Regions from separate parts of the Mesorhizobium sp. M0145 genome, predicted to be linked through region 1. Evidence: predicted binding sites of a transcription regulator. Region 1 holds the regulator's gene; each other region holds the start of a gene.
The links. The regulator LexA, encoded in region 1, represses DNA repair genes until DNA is damaged. The targets are predictions, from matches to a motif close to TGTTCNNNNTGTGTTCNG.
Positions count from the first base shown of each region.

Region 1 (5,081 bases):
GTGGTCGTATATTTCGGGCTGTCGGTGGAGCCGGCCTTTCCACAGCCGATCGCAATCGCGCTCCTCGCGGCCCTTTGTGCCGTCGTCTCGCGGTCATGGCCCAGGACGCGCCTGTGCTTCATGGTGGCGCTGCTCTGCGCGCTTGGCGTACTTGCCGCCAAGTTCGAGACATGGCGTGTCGGAACGCATATGCTCGGTTCCGAAATCTCGACGCGGCTGACGGGTCGCGTCGTATCGTACGAGCCCATGGCGAGCGGCCGCATCAGGCTGACAATCGATGTGACCTCAACCGCCAGGCCGACACTGCGCTACATGCCGGAACGGGTCCGCGTTTCGGCGATGAAGATACCGGCTGAGCTGACCGCCGGTTCCGAGATCACCGGCTATGTGCGGCTGCTGCCGCCGACCGGCCCGGTGCGGCCCGACAGCTATGATTTCTCCTTCGACAGCTATTTCGCCGGTATCGGCGGCAGCGGCTTTTTTCTCGGCAATCCGAAAGTCGTGTCGTCGGGCAGCATGCCGCTTGCCGCGCAGCTTTCTTCCGCGATCGAAGACGCGCGCGAATCCATCGCCGACCATATCCGCAGCCGCATCGGCGGTGCCGAGGGCGAGATTGCTGCTGCGCTGATCGTCGGCGTGCGCGCCGGCATTCCCGAGGAGATCAACGAAGCGATGCGGCGCACCGGCATCTACCACATCATCTCCATCTCGGGGCTGCATATGGCGTTGGTCGCCGGCACCATCATGGCGCTGCTGCGGGGTGCCTTTGCGCTGTTTCCCGATTTCTCATCGCGACGGCCGGTCAAGAAATATGCCGCGGCCGCCGCGCTTTTTTCGATTGCGGCCTACCTCGTCTTTTCCGGCATTGTCGTGGCGGCCGAACGCAGCTTCATCATGCTGGCGGTGATGCTTATCGCCGTGCTGTTCGACCGGGCCGCGCTCACCATGCGCAACCTGGCGATCTCGGCCATCGCGGTCATCCTGGTGTCGCCGCACGAGGTGGTCGGTCCGAGTTTCCAGATGTCCTTCGCCGCGACGGCGGCCCTTGTCGGCGCCTATGCAGGCTGGTCCGATTACCGCGCCGGCAGGGCCACCACGCCGCCGCCGCGGCTGTCGCCGCTACGCTTTGCCACTCGAAAGGTCCTGCTGGGCATGTGCGGTCTGGCGATGACCTCGATCATTGCAGGGAGCGCCACGGCGCTTTTCGCCATATGGCATTTCCAGCGCGTGGCGCCGCTCAGCCTGTTCGCCAATCTGGCCATCATGCCCATCGTCTCACTGGTCGTCATGCCCTTCGCCGTTCTCAGCGCGCTGGCGATGCCGTTCGGTGCGGATGGCCCTTTCCTCTATGTCATGGGCAAGGGGCTGACGGCGATGATCGCCCTGTCCGGGTGGATATCGGAGCGCTCGCCGATCGATGCGGTCGGGCTGATTTCGCTGAGATCCGTCCTTCTGGTGACGATCGCCCTCGTCATTGCCAGCATGGCGACGACCTGGTTGCGGCTGGCGGCACTTCCTTTTGCGCTCGCCGGCTTGCTGACGACAACGCAGACACGCATACCCGACGTATTGGTCTCGGAGGACGCACGGCTGGTCGCGCTGCCGATCGGCAGCGGTGAACTCGCGGTCAACCGGGCACGCCCGAATGAGTTCACCATCGACAACTGGAAACGCGCGCTCACATCAGAGGCTATCGTCGCGCCGGAAACACCTGGAAAGAACGACCCGCAATTCGACATTGCCGATCCGGCCGACCTACCGCCGGGCATGCCGTTCATTTGCACGGACGGCCTCTGCCTTGCCAGACATCCATCCGGCGCGATCATCGCGCAAGCCAAGGACCGCGATACTGCGCGGCCAGCCTGCGCCTTTGCCAGCTTGATCGTCATCGACGACGCCACCGCCCATAACCCCTGCTACTACGACCGGCTGGTCCTCGTCGTCACCAAACGGCAACTGGCGCACGCGGGAAGTGCCGCCGTCTACTTCGATCCACAAGCGGCAACGCGCGCCGAAATCCGTTTCGCGGTCGAAAAATCATACCGGCCCTGGCACGTGCAGCGGAAATTTTCACGCGCGGCACGGGGCCTGCCGCCATACCGCAGGGCCGACAACCCCAAAGCCGGTGCCAAGGGCGGAGCTCAGTAGCGGCGGATCAGTCCGACGAGCTTGCCCTGCACCTTGACCCTGTCTGGTCCGAAGATGCGCGTCTCGTAGGCCGGATTGGCGGCTTCCAGGGCGATCGAGGCGCCCTTGCGGCGGAACCGCTTCAGCGTCGCTTCCTCCTCGTCGACCAGTGCCACCACGATCTCACCGGGGCTCGCCGTATCGGCATTGCGGATGATCACCGTGTCGCCGTCGAAAATGCCGGCCTCGATCATCGAATCGCCTTTGACCTCGAGCGCATAATGCTCGCCGCCCATGATCATATCCGGCGGCACCGAAATCGAATGCGTCTGGTGCTGGATGGCGTCGATCGGCACACCGGCGGCGATGCGGCCCATCACCGGGATCGAAACGGCGGCGACGACATCGTCGTCATTGCCGGCTGCAGGGACGCGCGACGATGTCGGCTTGCCCTGCCGAGGGGCGCCTTGCCCAAGACTACCCTGGATGACACTCGGCGAGAACTTGCGTGCCGCATTGAGGCCGGGGGCGATCGAGTCAGGCAGGCGCAGCACCTCCAGCGCACGGGCCCGGTTGGGCAAACGGCGAATGAAGCCGCGCTCCTCCAGCGCCGTAATCAGCCGATGGATTCCCGATTTGGAAGCCAGGTCGAGCGCCTCCTTCATCTCGTCGAAGGAGGGCGGAATACCGCTTTCCTTCAATCTTTCGTGGATGAACATAAGCAGTTCGTGTTGTTTGCGTGTCAGCATAGCGACCCCCAACAGAATCAGAAAAACAAACCCAGAACAAACACTATCTGTTCCAGTTGTGTTCCGCAACTGTTTAAAGTTTAATGAATGCGTTAAGGCTTGGGAAACAAACGACGTCCCCTACCGGCGTACCGCATTTTCACCGCCGCGAGCCTCATCGCCTTGATTCTGCTTTCGTTTGCGCCCTTCTGGCCTCCTAGAAGGCGGCACTGGCATCGGCCGTCGGTCGGCAAAGGGCACGGAAGTGAACCCCTATCGACTGTGCGGTTTGGTCAATGCACCGTGAACGAAACGAACTCAAAACGCCAACCTCGCGGTTAAGTCCCGGTTTCCACCGCCTGGTCAGGCTGCTTCTCGCCGGTGGAGCCTTGCTGCGCATAACCAGGTAATGGAAGAACAGTCGATGCGTGTCCGGCGTTGCGTTGGATCTTGGGGGAGCAGACAAATCATGACAGGAATTCCCGATCTCGCGGCCATAAAGGCGATGGATGCCGCGGATCCGCTGCGCGCAATGCGCGACCGCTTTGTGTTGCCGCAAGGAGTGATCTATCTCGACGGCAATTCGCTAGGAGCTGCTTCACGTGCCGCTTTCGATGAACTGCACAAGGCCGCGACCGAAGAATGGTCGCATGATCTCATCCGCGCATGGAACACGGCCGGCTGGTTCAACATGCCGCTTGAACTTGGCGACCAGCTCGGGCGCCTGATCGGTGCCGCGGCCGGCCAGACAGTGGTCTGCGACACGACATCGGTCAACATCTACAAGCTGCTGCACGCCGCCATGGCAATGCGACCGGAGCGGCAGGTCATCGTCGCCGAGGGCGATAGTTTTCCGACGGACCTCTACATAGCTGAGGGTGTGGTTTCGACGCGAAAAGATACGCTGCTGCGCCTCTCGGGGGTCGACGCGCCGACCGTCGAAGAGCTGATCGACGAACGCACCGCCGTGGTGCTGGTCAACCACGTCAACTACAAGTCGGGCGAACTGCGCGACATGCCGGCGCTGACGCGCAGGGCTCAGGAAGCCGGGGCGATGATCGTCTGGGATCTCTGCCACACCGCCGGCGCGATGCCAGTCGAGCTCGACAAGGCAAACGCCGATTTTGCCGTTGGCTGCACCTACAAATATCTGAATGGCGGCCCGGGCGCGCCTGCCTTCATCTATGCGGCTGAGCGGCATCTTTCCGACATCCAGCAGCCGCTCACCGGCTGGTGGGGCCATGCACGGCCCTTCGCCTTCGAGCCAGGCTATGCGGCCGGCACCGGCATCCGCCGGTTTCTGTGCGGCACGCAGCCGGTCCTGTCGATGCGCACGCTGAAGGGCGCGCTCGACATCTGGAACGATGTCGACATGACGGCGGTGCGCAAGAAGAGCATCGCGCTGGCGGATCTGTTCATCGAGCTTGTCGAGGCAAAGTGCGGCACTTACGGGCTCACGCTCGAAAGCACGCGCGATGGGGAAAAACGCGGCAGCCAGATCTCATTCATGCATGAGCATGGCTACCAGGTCATGCGCGCGCTGATCGAACGTGGCGTGATCGGCGATTTTCGCGCGCCATCGACCATGCGCTTCGGCTTCACCCCGCTCTATGTCGGCTATGCCGATGTCTGGCAGGCCGTCAAATTGCTTGAGGACATCCTGCGCACCGGTGCGTGGAAGGATGCGCGCTTCGCCATCAAAGCAGCTGTCACTTGAGATTGATGCGAGAGCTGGAATCGTGAGGCTGGCGACGACGCGCCGCGCGATGCTCACGGCTACGTTGCAAGGCCATATTGCCAGGGAGGCGCAGGGTGTTCGAACGTCACATTGCCGATTGGGACAACGCTTATGCCAACGGCGCCAACATAGCCGGCAGCGATCGCTGGCCGGCAGCCTGGATCGAGCCCGCGCGGGTTTTCCGCGACGTGCTTTCGACCGAGGGCAGGGCGCGGCTCGACATGGCCTATGGCGACAACCCACGCAACCGGCTCGATCTTTTCCTGCCGGCCATCAAGCCCAAGGGACTCGTGGTGTTCGTTCATGGCGGCTACTGGATGGCATTCGACAAGAATTTCTGGTCGCATCTTGCCGCTGGCCCTGTTGATCGCGGCTATGCGGTGGCGATGCCGTCCTACACGCTCTGTCCGCAGATACGCATTGGCGGCATCGTCAAGGAAGTCGGCGCGGCGATCGGCAAGGCGGCGGCGATGGTCCCAGGGCCGCTG
Region 1 is NZ_JAMYTK010000013.1:159,511-164,591, reverse strand. It holds gene NKJ28_RS19820 (ComEC/Rec2 family competence protein) at 1-2,148, shown strand, start outside; gene lexA (transcriptional repressor LexA) at 2,142-2,876, opposite strand; gene kynU (kynureninase) at 3,325-4,572, shown strand; gene NKJ28_RS19805 (hormone-sensitive lipase) at 4,668-5,081, shown strand, end outside.

Region 2 (5,081 bases), on a different contig from region 1:
CCGAGCACAACGACACCGATGTCGCTGCCGTCGGCAATTGGGAAACCGGGCGCAACCTGCCCAAGACCGAGAACCTTTTGAAGACCGCCGCGTTCCTGCGCGTCGACCCGGTGGCGCTCGGCAAGGGCGAGGTCGTCTTCCTCGAAGATGCCGGGCCGGTTGCCGATGCCGAGATCGTCACCGATTCCGGCCCCCTGCCCGCCGGGCCGATGGACATCCAGCTTCTCGGCACCGCCGTCGGCGGCGACGATGGCGACTTCACCTTCAACGGCCAGCCGGCCGGCTATGTCCAGCGGCCGCCGGGGATCCGGCATCTGCGCAACGTGTTTGCGCTGCACGTGCTGAGCGATTCGATGGTGCCGCGCTACGAGCCCGGCGAGATGATCTATTGCGGCGGCCGCGAAGCGTTGCCCGGCGACCATGTGGTGATCGAGACGCTGCCCGAGGAGAACGAGCAAAACGGCAAGGCTTTCATCAAGAAGCTGGTCAAGCGCACCGCCGCCGAGCTGATCGTCGAACAGTACAACCCGCCCAAGACGCTGTCCTTCAACCGCTACGCCATCAAGAACGTCTTCCGCGTCATCCCGCTCAAGGAATTGCTGGGGTATTGAGGGCTTGTTGCCTTCTCCCCTTGTGGGAGAAGGTGGATCGGCGCACAGCGCCGAGCCGGATGAGGGGTGCTGGAAGGAACGCGGCGGAGGAAATGTAGAAGCGATTTTTATGCACTTACGCCATCAAGGTAGCGATCCGTCCAACACCCCTCATCCGACCGAGCTTCGCTCGGCCACCTTCTCCCACAAGGGGAGAAGGGAAGAGCAGCACGCCCGCCCCCTCAAGCCCGCCTCGACTGCAGCTCTCGACCGTTGAGCAGGCGCGCCTCGGCGCGGGTCCGTTGCCGGTCGTCGATGAAGGCGGCCTGGATCGAGACGGCGGCGCCCGGCAGGCCGTCGGCCCGACAGGCCTTGCAGATCAGGCGCCCCGAAAGTGCGGCCAGCGGTGTCTCCGGCCTCACCCCATGCCGCTTGAGCTCGGCCGGTTTCCACCACCTGTTGCGGCCGCAATCGATGCACTCGACGGCAATCGAGACAACATCCGCGATCGTCGCTTCCCTGCCCGCTAATGCCATAGCCATCCCCATCATTGTTCCTGCTTTGTTCACATCATTATCGGTTTTCGGGGCGGAGTCGAGTCGGTTCCGCTTGCACCAACGTGAAAGTTTCACTTGTTCAGATACTTGAGTTATGCTTCTATCTCGTGCAGGCTGGAATCGGCGCGAGCAACAGAACCGCGGCCGCTCCGTCGGCCGGCAAGCAAGGGAGTGACGATGGACCTCGCCCAGTTCGCCCAGGCCTGCGGTTATGCCGGCGACAGCCCGGCCATGCTTGCTGCCTTCGCAGCCATCCGCCAGGACGGCATCCGCACGGCGCGCCAGGGCCATCGCCAGCGCAAGGCGGCGATCGACCGGATGAAGCCGAGCCGCGCTTTGTTCCTGGCGGCGATCCGCCCGGCGCAGTCGGCCGAGGAAGCGATCGAGGACGCTGCCCGCTTCGTGTCGATGTTCCGCAACATGCCGCACTGGCGACAGGAAAGGCGCGCCGCCGACCTCACCCGCGCCAGGCAGCAGCGCCTGTTCGCCCGCTTCTTCCGCCGCTACGGCCACCGCCTCTGGGCGCTCGAGGCCACCTGAAGGCGCGCGGGCCTCCCTTGCAAGTCAAAACGGATATTGCGATCGCTGACACCGCGCCGTATGTCTCCGCGCGATGAGCGAGATCGAATTCCGTCGCGCGCAGGCGCCCGACCTGCCGGCGATCGTTGCAATGCTTGCCGACGATGTGCTCGGCGCAGACCGGGAAGACCCGTCCACGCCGCTTGCGCCATCCTATCTCGATGCCTTTAGCGCAATCGATACCGATCCCAACCAGTTGCTGGCCGTCGCCGTCAACGCCGGGCAAGTGGTCGGAACGCTGCAGCTCAGCTTCCTTCCAGGCATTTCGAGAAAAGGCGCCTGGCGCGGCCAGATCGAAGGCGTTCGCGTCGCCTGGCAATGGCGCTCTCGCGGCGTCGGCAAGTTGATGATCGAATGGGCGATTGAAACATGCCGTTCGCGCAATTGCAGCTTCGTCCAGCTCACCACGGACAAAGGTCGATGGGAGGCGCACGCTTTTTACGAGCGCCTCGGCTTCACCGCCAGTCATCTCGGCTACAAGATGGCGCTGTAGATCAGCATTTCATCGCATTCAGCGCCGACCGCTCATCTTCGCTATCCACTCTGGATGGAGCATTGACAAGCCGGCCGTTCGCCCTGCTCCATCCGCCCATGATTTACGACCGAACCTGGCTTGAGAAAACCTTTCGCGCAAAGCCCCGGCAGAAGTTCCTGTTCTTCTGGGGCCATCAGCCGTCTAAGGACGGCCGCATAACCACGTCGTGCTTCAGCCAGTGGTGGCATGCGCCCTTTACCGTCGATGGCCTGAGCTATCCGACTGCCGAACACTGGATGATGGCCGAGAAGGCACGACTGTTCGGTGATGCTCCGACAGCAACACAAATCCTCAGGGCGGCGAGCCCCAAGCAGGCAAAGCAGCTTGGCCGCCAGGTGAGCGGCTTCGATGGCACCAAATGGGATGCAGACAAATATCGCATCGTGACTGAAGGGAGCTTTCAGAAGTTCCGTCAGAACGCGGCGCTGCGCGAATATCTGTTGTCGACGCATGACCGGGTGCTGGTCGAGGCGAGCCCTGTCGACCGGGTGTGGGGTATCGGCCTTGCGGCGGATGACGAGAGGGCAGTGAACCCGCTGCTGTGGCGCGGCGAGAACCTGTTGGGATTCGCGCTGATGCAGGCCCGCGATCGGCTGCGCGGCTGAACATTGCCGTGCGCTCGTCATCTGCGGCAGCCTCCGCGCTGCTTGACAATCCACCCACAATGTTCTCTTTATGTTCTCATCACAACTCGACACAATGCGGCGTTCGAACCGCCGCGGGCGAACGGGCCGGATGGAAGCCAACATCCTCCACGCGGATCTGGATGCCTTCTATGCCTCGGTCGAACAGTTGCTCGACCCGGCCTTGCGCGGCAAGCCGATTGCCGTCGGCGGCGGGGTAGTGCTTGCCGCATCCTATGAAGCCAAGGCGTTCGGCGTGCGCGGCGGTATGCCGGGACGGCGGGCGCGGGAACTCTGCCCGCAACTCATCTTCGTCGGCGGCCATTTTAAGGACTATCAGCGGCTGGGCGATGCGGCAATCAAGGTGCTCGGCGATTTCACGCCGGTGGTCGAGCGGATTTCGATCGACGAGGCCTTTGCCGACGTCGCCGGCTGCACCCATTTGTTCGGCTCGCCGGCCGAGATCGCCGGCAAGATCCGCCGCCGCGTGCGGACCGAGCTTGGCCTGCCGATCTCGGTCGGCGTAGCCCGCACCAAGCATCTGGCCAAGATCGCCTCACAGGTCGCAAAACCGGACGGGCTGGTGGTGGTCGATCCGCGCCACGAGCTGGAGTTCCTGCACCACCTGCCGGTCGAGCTGATGTGGGGCGTCGGCCCGGTCACCAGGCAGCGGCTGGCCGGCATCGGCGTCAACACCATCGGCGAGCTGGCGAAGACCAATGGTGGGGCGCTTGAGCGCCTGCTCGGGCCGGCGGCGGGAGAGAAACTCAACGCGCTGGCGTGGAACCGCGATCCGCGCAAGCTCGAGACGCAGCGCCGGGCGCGCTCGGCGGGTGCGCAGTCGGCGCTTGGCCGAAAACCGGCCGAGGAGCAGGTCTTCGTGCCGGCTTTGCTGCATCTGGCCGACAGGGTCGCCACAAGATTGCGGGCGAAATCCCGGCCCGGCCGCACGGTGACGGTTCGCGTCCGCTTTGCCGATTTGCGCTCGGTGACGCGCTCGATCACGCTCGACCAGCCGATATCGGCAACCGCCATGCTGGCCGAGATCGCCGAGGCGCTGGTGCGCAAGGTGCTCATCGACCATCCGCACGAAAAGACAATCTCGCTGCTGGCGATCGCCGTATCGCATCTGGAGCAGCATGCCGGCCTGCAACTGGAACTGCCGCTCGGGCTCGACGACGACCGCCGCCGCCCCGGCACCAGCAAGGGCGCGGCGCGCTGGACCGCGGATCGCGCCGTCGACAAGATCCGCGACCGCTTCGGCTGGGAGGCGGTGGGCTACGCCTCGGTCGCGCTCGGGCTACAGCGGTCGGTTCCCGACGCCTTTCGCGAGCTGGCCGAAAAGGAATTGTGAGCCTCGATTACACTTTGGTTGCCAAGTCGGCGGAATGACGTTGAAGGCTGCGGACTTGTGAATTTATCTTCGGTCCAGTTGGTCGTGCACCGGTTTGGGCATCAGCCAGACAGGGTAGCACCCGCCCGCAAATCCTTCCGCACCTTCATTTCGAACGACAGGAGATCGGCATGGGACAGAACGCCGGATATTTCGCACTCATCGTTGCCGGACTGGTGACCAATGCAACGACGCTGGCCAAGCCGCTCAACCCGGACCGGGCGATTCCATCCCTGGGCGATATCAACTCGCCGCTGGCCAGCCCGCTATTCAAACAGGTCAAGGCTGGGCCGCTGGAGATAAAGCTTGAGGAAACCACGCTTGCCGATGTCGAAAAAGCCTTCGGCGGAGCGATGCACGATGAAGGTGACGCCGGAGATTCACGCCACTGGCTTTGCTATGCCGGCCCCGACGCCGGCGGATCGCCGTCGATCTTCTGGTTCGTATCCGGCGAGATGGGCGGCTCCGACCACGGTGTCCTGTCCGTCGCCCTGCAGCCGAACCCGGAAGGCAAGGTGCCGGAAGGATGCGCCAGCGCGCCTGCCAGCCTGACAGCTATTGAACTCGATACACCCGGCGTCGGAGCGCCGCTGAGCGACGTGGCCGCGAAATTTGGCGCCGCCAAGCCCGATCGTTACGGCCATTTCGGCTTCGCCGCCTCTTATCCTGCTTCGTCTCCCGACCAGAAGGACGCCACGGTCACGCAGACGCTCACCTACACAGCCGGGAACGGCAGGATAACCGGCGTGGCGGTGACGCAAGTCACCACCAATTAGGGTGTCCCCGCTCGGTTGGCGAGATAGT
Region 2 is NZ_JAMYTK010000033.1:129-5,209, reverse strand. It holds gene NKJ28_RS29415 (XRE family transcriptional regulator) at 1-611, shown strand, start outside; gene NKJ28_RS29410 (hypothetical protein) at 833-1,132, opposite strand; gene NKJ28_RS29405 (hypothetical protein) at 1,325-1,687, shown strand; gene NKJ28_RS29400 (GNAT family N-acetyltransferase) at 1,761-2,219, shown strand; gene ybiA (riboflavin biosynthesis intermediates N-glycosidase) at 2,147-2,866, shown strand; gene dinB (DNA polymerase IV) at 2,997-4,238, shown strand; gene NKJ28_RS29385 (hypothetical protein) at 4,409-5,053, shown strand.
Region 2: the regulator LexA is predicted to act here: its motif matches at 2,927-2,944, upstream of dinB (DNA polymerase IV).

Region 3 (5,081 bases), on a different contig from region 1:
GCGGTAAACGTGCCGAGCGGGATTTCGGCGGTGACGTTCTTCAGATTGTTGCCGCGCGCGCCGACGACCTTCAGCCGGCGGTTCTTCTTGGCCTCACGCCGCACTGCCGGCGTCGCCACTTCCAGCTCGCCCGACAGATATTTACCGGTGATCGAAGCGGGCGTCGCCATGATCTGCTGCGGCGTGCCCTGGGCGATGATGTGGCCGCCATGGATGCCGGCCGCCGGGCCGATATCGACGACGTAGTCGGCATGCAGGATGGCGTCCTCGTCATGCTCGACGACGATGACCGTGTTGCCGATGTCGCGCAGATGCTTCAGCGTGTCGAGCAGGCGGGCATTGTCGCGCTGGTGCAGGCCGATCGACGGCTCGTCGAGCACATAGAGCACGCCGGTCAGGCCGGAGCCGATCTGCGAAGCCAGCCGGATGCGCTGGCTCTCGCCGCCCGACAACGTGCCGGAGTTGCGCGACAGCGTCAGATAGTCGAGACCGACATCGTTGAGGAAGCGCAGCCGCTCGCGGATTTCCTTGAGCACGCGCACCGCGATCTCATTCTGCTTGTCGTTGAGCGAAGCGGGCAGGTCGGTGAACCACTGGTCGGCCTTGCGGATCGACAGCTCGGTGACCTCGCCAATGTGCTTGCCGGCGATCTTGACCGCGAGCGCCTCGGGCTTCAGCCGATAGCCGCGGCAGGCCGGGCAGGGCGTGGCCGACATGAAGCGCTCGATCTCCTCGCGCATCCAGGCGGATTCGGTTTCCTTCCAGCGGCGCTCGAGGTTGGGGATGACGCCCTCGAAGGTTTTCGTCGTCTTGTAGGAGCGCAGGCCGTCATCGTAATGGAAGGTGATTTCGCGCTCGCCGGTGCCGTGCAGGACGGCTTGCTTTGCCTCCTCGCTCAAATCCTTGAACTTGTCGCCGAGCTTGAAGCCATAGGCAACGCCCAGCGCTTCCAGCGTCTGCGCATAGTAGGGCGAGCTCGACTTCGCCCAAGGGCTGACGGCGCCGGCGCGCAGCGAGACATTCTCGTCGGGCACGACCAGGCTGGCATCAATGGCGCGTTGGCTGCCGAGCCCGTCGCAGGTCGGGCAGGCGCCGAACGGATTGTTGAAGGAGAACAGCCTGGGCTCGATCTCGGGAATGGTGAAGCCGGACACCGGGCAGGCGAACTTTTCCGAGAACAGCATGCGTTCATGCGTCTCGTTCTTCGATTTGTTGACCGAATCCTCGCCGGTCTGGCTGGCGTCGAGCGGCTTGTCGGCAAATTCCGCCACCGCCAGCCCGTCGGCCAGCTTCAGCGCGGTCTCGATGGAATCGGCGAGCCGCGTCGCCAGATCGCCGCGCACGACGATGCGGTCGACGACGACGTCGATATCGTGCTTGTACTTCTTGTCCAGCGCCGGCACGTCGGCGATCTCATAGAAGACGCCATCGACTTTGACGCGCTGAAAACCCTTCTTCTGCAGCTCCAGCAGTTCCTTGCGGTACTCGCCTTTGCGGCCGCGCACCATCGGCGCCAGAATGAACAGCCGGGTGCCTTCCTCGACAGCAAGCACCCGGTCGACCATCTGCGAAACCGTCTGGCTCTCGATCGGCAGGCCGGTGGCCGGTGAATAGGGTACACCGACGCGGGCGAACAAAAGCCGCATATAATCGTAGATCTCGGTGACGGTGCCGACCGTCGAGCGCGGGTTCTTCGAGGTGGTCTTCTGCTCGATGGAGATGGCCGGCGACAGGCCGTCGATCTGGTCGACGTCAGGCTTCTGCATCATTTCGAGGAATTGCCGTGCATAGGCCGAAAGGCTCTCGACATAGCGGCGCTGGCCCTCGGCGTAGATGGTGTCGAAGGCAAGCGATGACTTGCCCGACCCCGACAGGCCGGTCATGACGATCAGGCTGTCACGCGGCAGATCGAGATCGACATTCTTCAGATTGTGTTCGCGTGCCCCGCGAATGGAGAGATATTTATGGTCGGCCATCGCCGGTCGCCGCCTCAGAATCTGGAATTCGTGGGATGGGCGGGTTTTCCCGACCACCCCCTATGTAGGCAATTTCGCCGCCTTTTCGAGAGACGCCACAACTCTCGACCAAAGCGTTTAACCGCCTTTCGCGCGAACGGGCAAGCGGAAAGAACAAAGGCCGAACACGCTCCTGACAAAAGCTGCCCGTGGGGCCGGCTTCCCAAAACGTCTCGCGATCACATTTTTCGGTAATCGGCTATTCAAGGTTGACGTCCCTACACCGTGGGGGCAGACTCCAGACGTCAACGAAGCCGGCCGTCTTTCGATGGCCTCGCGGCCTGGGGCTAGCCTGCGAGACGCCGCGGGTTATGCGATGAGCGCTTCGACGACGACAGTCGCAACCAACAGAAGGAGAGCAGAGGCATGACTCCACCGGATTGTTCGTTGAGGCTCCACGTGTCGCTGGAGCCGCGGCAGGTATAAATGGCCAGGGTCAGGCGTTTTCGCTGCCCGCCAAACGGACCTGCTGATCCCCATAAAATCAGAGACTGCTAGTCGGATCGTCGGCTGAATGCCGCGAAGCATCCGAAATAAAATGCCGGCAGTACACTCCCGGCAATTTGGATTTCAGATCCAAGAAGCCCCGTCAGTTGCAAACGCAATGGCGGGGCTGTTCGTTTGAAGCGCAATATTTGTGGTTCACACCAGGCGAACTTAGCGGCTGGAGGGCCTGATCCCGCCGGTAGCGACATCGATGGTGATGCTACCGGAAATCCGAACGTCGGTATCGCCAATCTTGAAGGTGCCGTTGCCGCTGCCTGGAGCCACGTCGTCAGGCTCAGGCTGCGGCGCTGGCTCGGCGATGCGATAATCGCTGGTCACACCGGGCAGGGTGCCCTTTTGCGAAGACGTCGAATTATCTTGGGCAAGTGCCATACCCACCAGCATGTTCGTGCCGGCTACGGTAGCGATGGCAAGGCATAACAGGCTGGATGAGCGGCTGGCGGTCATCGCCGGACTATAGTGCCGCGATAGCGGCAAGACCAGACCGATGGCGCTGAAATTGCGGGCGCTCAATCGCCTCAGTTCCGTCCGCCGGCCCGGCTCGTTCATGCGGCCTGCTTGCGAGTGTCGAAAACATGGTCGACGAGGCCCCAATCCTTGGCCTCCTGCGCGGTCATGAAAAAGTCGCGGTCGAGCGTGCGTTCCACTTCTTCGTAGGTGCGGCCGCAATGGCGGGCGTAAAGATCGGTCATGCGCCGCTTGGTGCGACGGATGCCCTCGGCATGGCGCTGGATATCGGAGGCTTGGCCCTGGAAACCGCCGAGAGGCTGATGCAGCACGATGCTGGTGTTGGGTAGCGCGATGCGCCGCCCCGGTGTGCCGGCCATCAAAAGGAACGAGGCCATCGAGGCGGCGAAGCCCATACAAACCGTGGAGACCGGGCAGCTGATATACTGCATCGTATCGTAGATGGCGAAACCGCTGGTCACCACGCCGCCCGGCGAGTTGATGTAGAGCGAGACCTCCTTGTCGGGATTGTCGGATTCCAACGACAGAAGCTGGGCGCAGACCAGCGCCGAGGTGCCGTCGTCGATCGCCCCGTTGATGAAGACGATGCGCTCGCGCAGCAGCCGCGAAAATATGTCGAAGGCACGTTCGCCGCGGCTCGACTGCTCGATCACCATCGGCACCAGATTGGCAAGGCCGCTCATCGGTTGTCTCCGTTGACTGTTGTCGTTCAGGCCGCGCGCAGGAAGAGGCGCGGGGTGTTTGCGGCGATCTGTTTGTGCCTGGGAGTGCGCGCTTCAAAGGAAAGCCGGCAACCGGCGCCTGCCATCGCGATCTCCGGCACTGCTGCCCGAGCAAAACCATCATGGACGATGCGCAGATGCGTGCCGCCGGAAACGGTGCGGTCGAGCGTAAAGGTGACGATGCTGTCCACTGGGCTGTCGTTCATTGCGCTGTCCAGGGGACTGCCGGGCGGCACCTGCGTATCGCCGGGCGCCGGCCGCTCCCGCCAGGAATAGCGCAGCAGCCGTCCGGGATCCGCGTCGAGGATTTCGCACTCGATCGGCGCATTCGGCGCTTTAAAGGCAAAGCGGTTGCCGATTTCGGGCTTGATGTCGTTCGGCATCATCCAGGCCGCGAGCAGGTCCGGCACCGTCAGCGCCCGCCACACCTTTTCCGGCGGTTCGGGCAGCTCGCACTCGAACTCGATCTTGTCTGCGGCCATTTCGGCGCGTTCTTTGCCTCGGCTGGTCATTGGTCCATGTCCTTCAAAACCGTCTTGAGCCTTTCGATGCGCTCTGGCCAGAACGCACGGTAGCGTTCGATCCAGCCGAGCAGCGGCGCAAGCCCCTTCGGATCGACGCGGTAATAGGCGTTGCGACCGGCCCGGCGCTCGACCACGAGGCCGGCGCCGCGCAGCACTGCGAGATGTTGCGATACCGCCGGCTGCGATACCGGTATGCCAGTGCGCAGTTCCGACACCGTCATCTCGCCGTCGGCGAGCCGCTCATAGACGGCGCGACGCGTTGGATCCGCTAGTGCCCGAAAAATGTCTGCTTCGATCATGGCGAAAGCATAAGTCAATACTTATCGGTTTGGCAAGCCGTGTTTTTTAAGACAGGCGGTGTTTTTTAAGACAGGCGAGGTTTTACAAACTCGCTGGAAGCCAGCGTCTCACCATGTCGGGGGATCCGTTGAACGTCGCCTCGAAAACTGGTGACGCGAGCACAGCATGAATATGAAGCAATTCGGAGCCGACGTTTCGGAAGCCATGTCGCCTGTGCGCGGCAACAACAAGCGACTGTCCGGCAGTCAAGACGAGATGCTCTTCGTCGATCCACATCTCGGCCCTGCCAGCGATGACGGTAAGCACTTCCTCGACCGGGTGCCAATGTGTCGGGGCGCCAACCGTGGGTTCGACCCATTGTTCAAATATGCAAAGTTGAGTTGCGCCGTTGCAGGCAGAGACATGCATGCGGGTCTTTACTCCCGTCCGCCATTCTTCTTGCGGCTGATCGTCATGCTCGACCATCTTCATTGAGTTCGCCTCGATCTCAGGTTCGTGGAAATTCGACGCCAAGACACTACTTGTTACTGACATCTATTGACAGC
Region 3 is NZ_JAMYTK010000014.1:63,456-68,536, reverse strand. It holds gene uvrA (excinuclease ABC subunit UvrA) at 1-1,976, opposite strand, end outside; gene NKJ28_RS20255 (hypothetical protein) at 2,673-3,035, opposite strand; gene NKJ28_RS20250 (ATP-dependent Clp protease proteolytic subunit) at 3,068-3,673, opposite strand; gene NKJ28_RS20245 (SRPBCC family protein) at 3,700-4,224, opposite strand; gene NKJ28_RS20240 (ArsR/SmtB family transcription factor) at 4,221-4,535, opposite strand; gene NKJ28_RS20235 (cupin domain-containing protein) at 4,618-5,007, opposite strand.
Region 3: the regulator LexA is predicted to act here: its motif matches at 2,126-2,143, upstream of uvrA (excinuclease ABC subunit UvrA).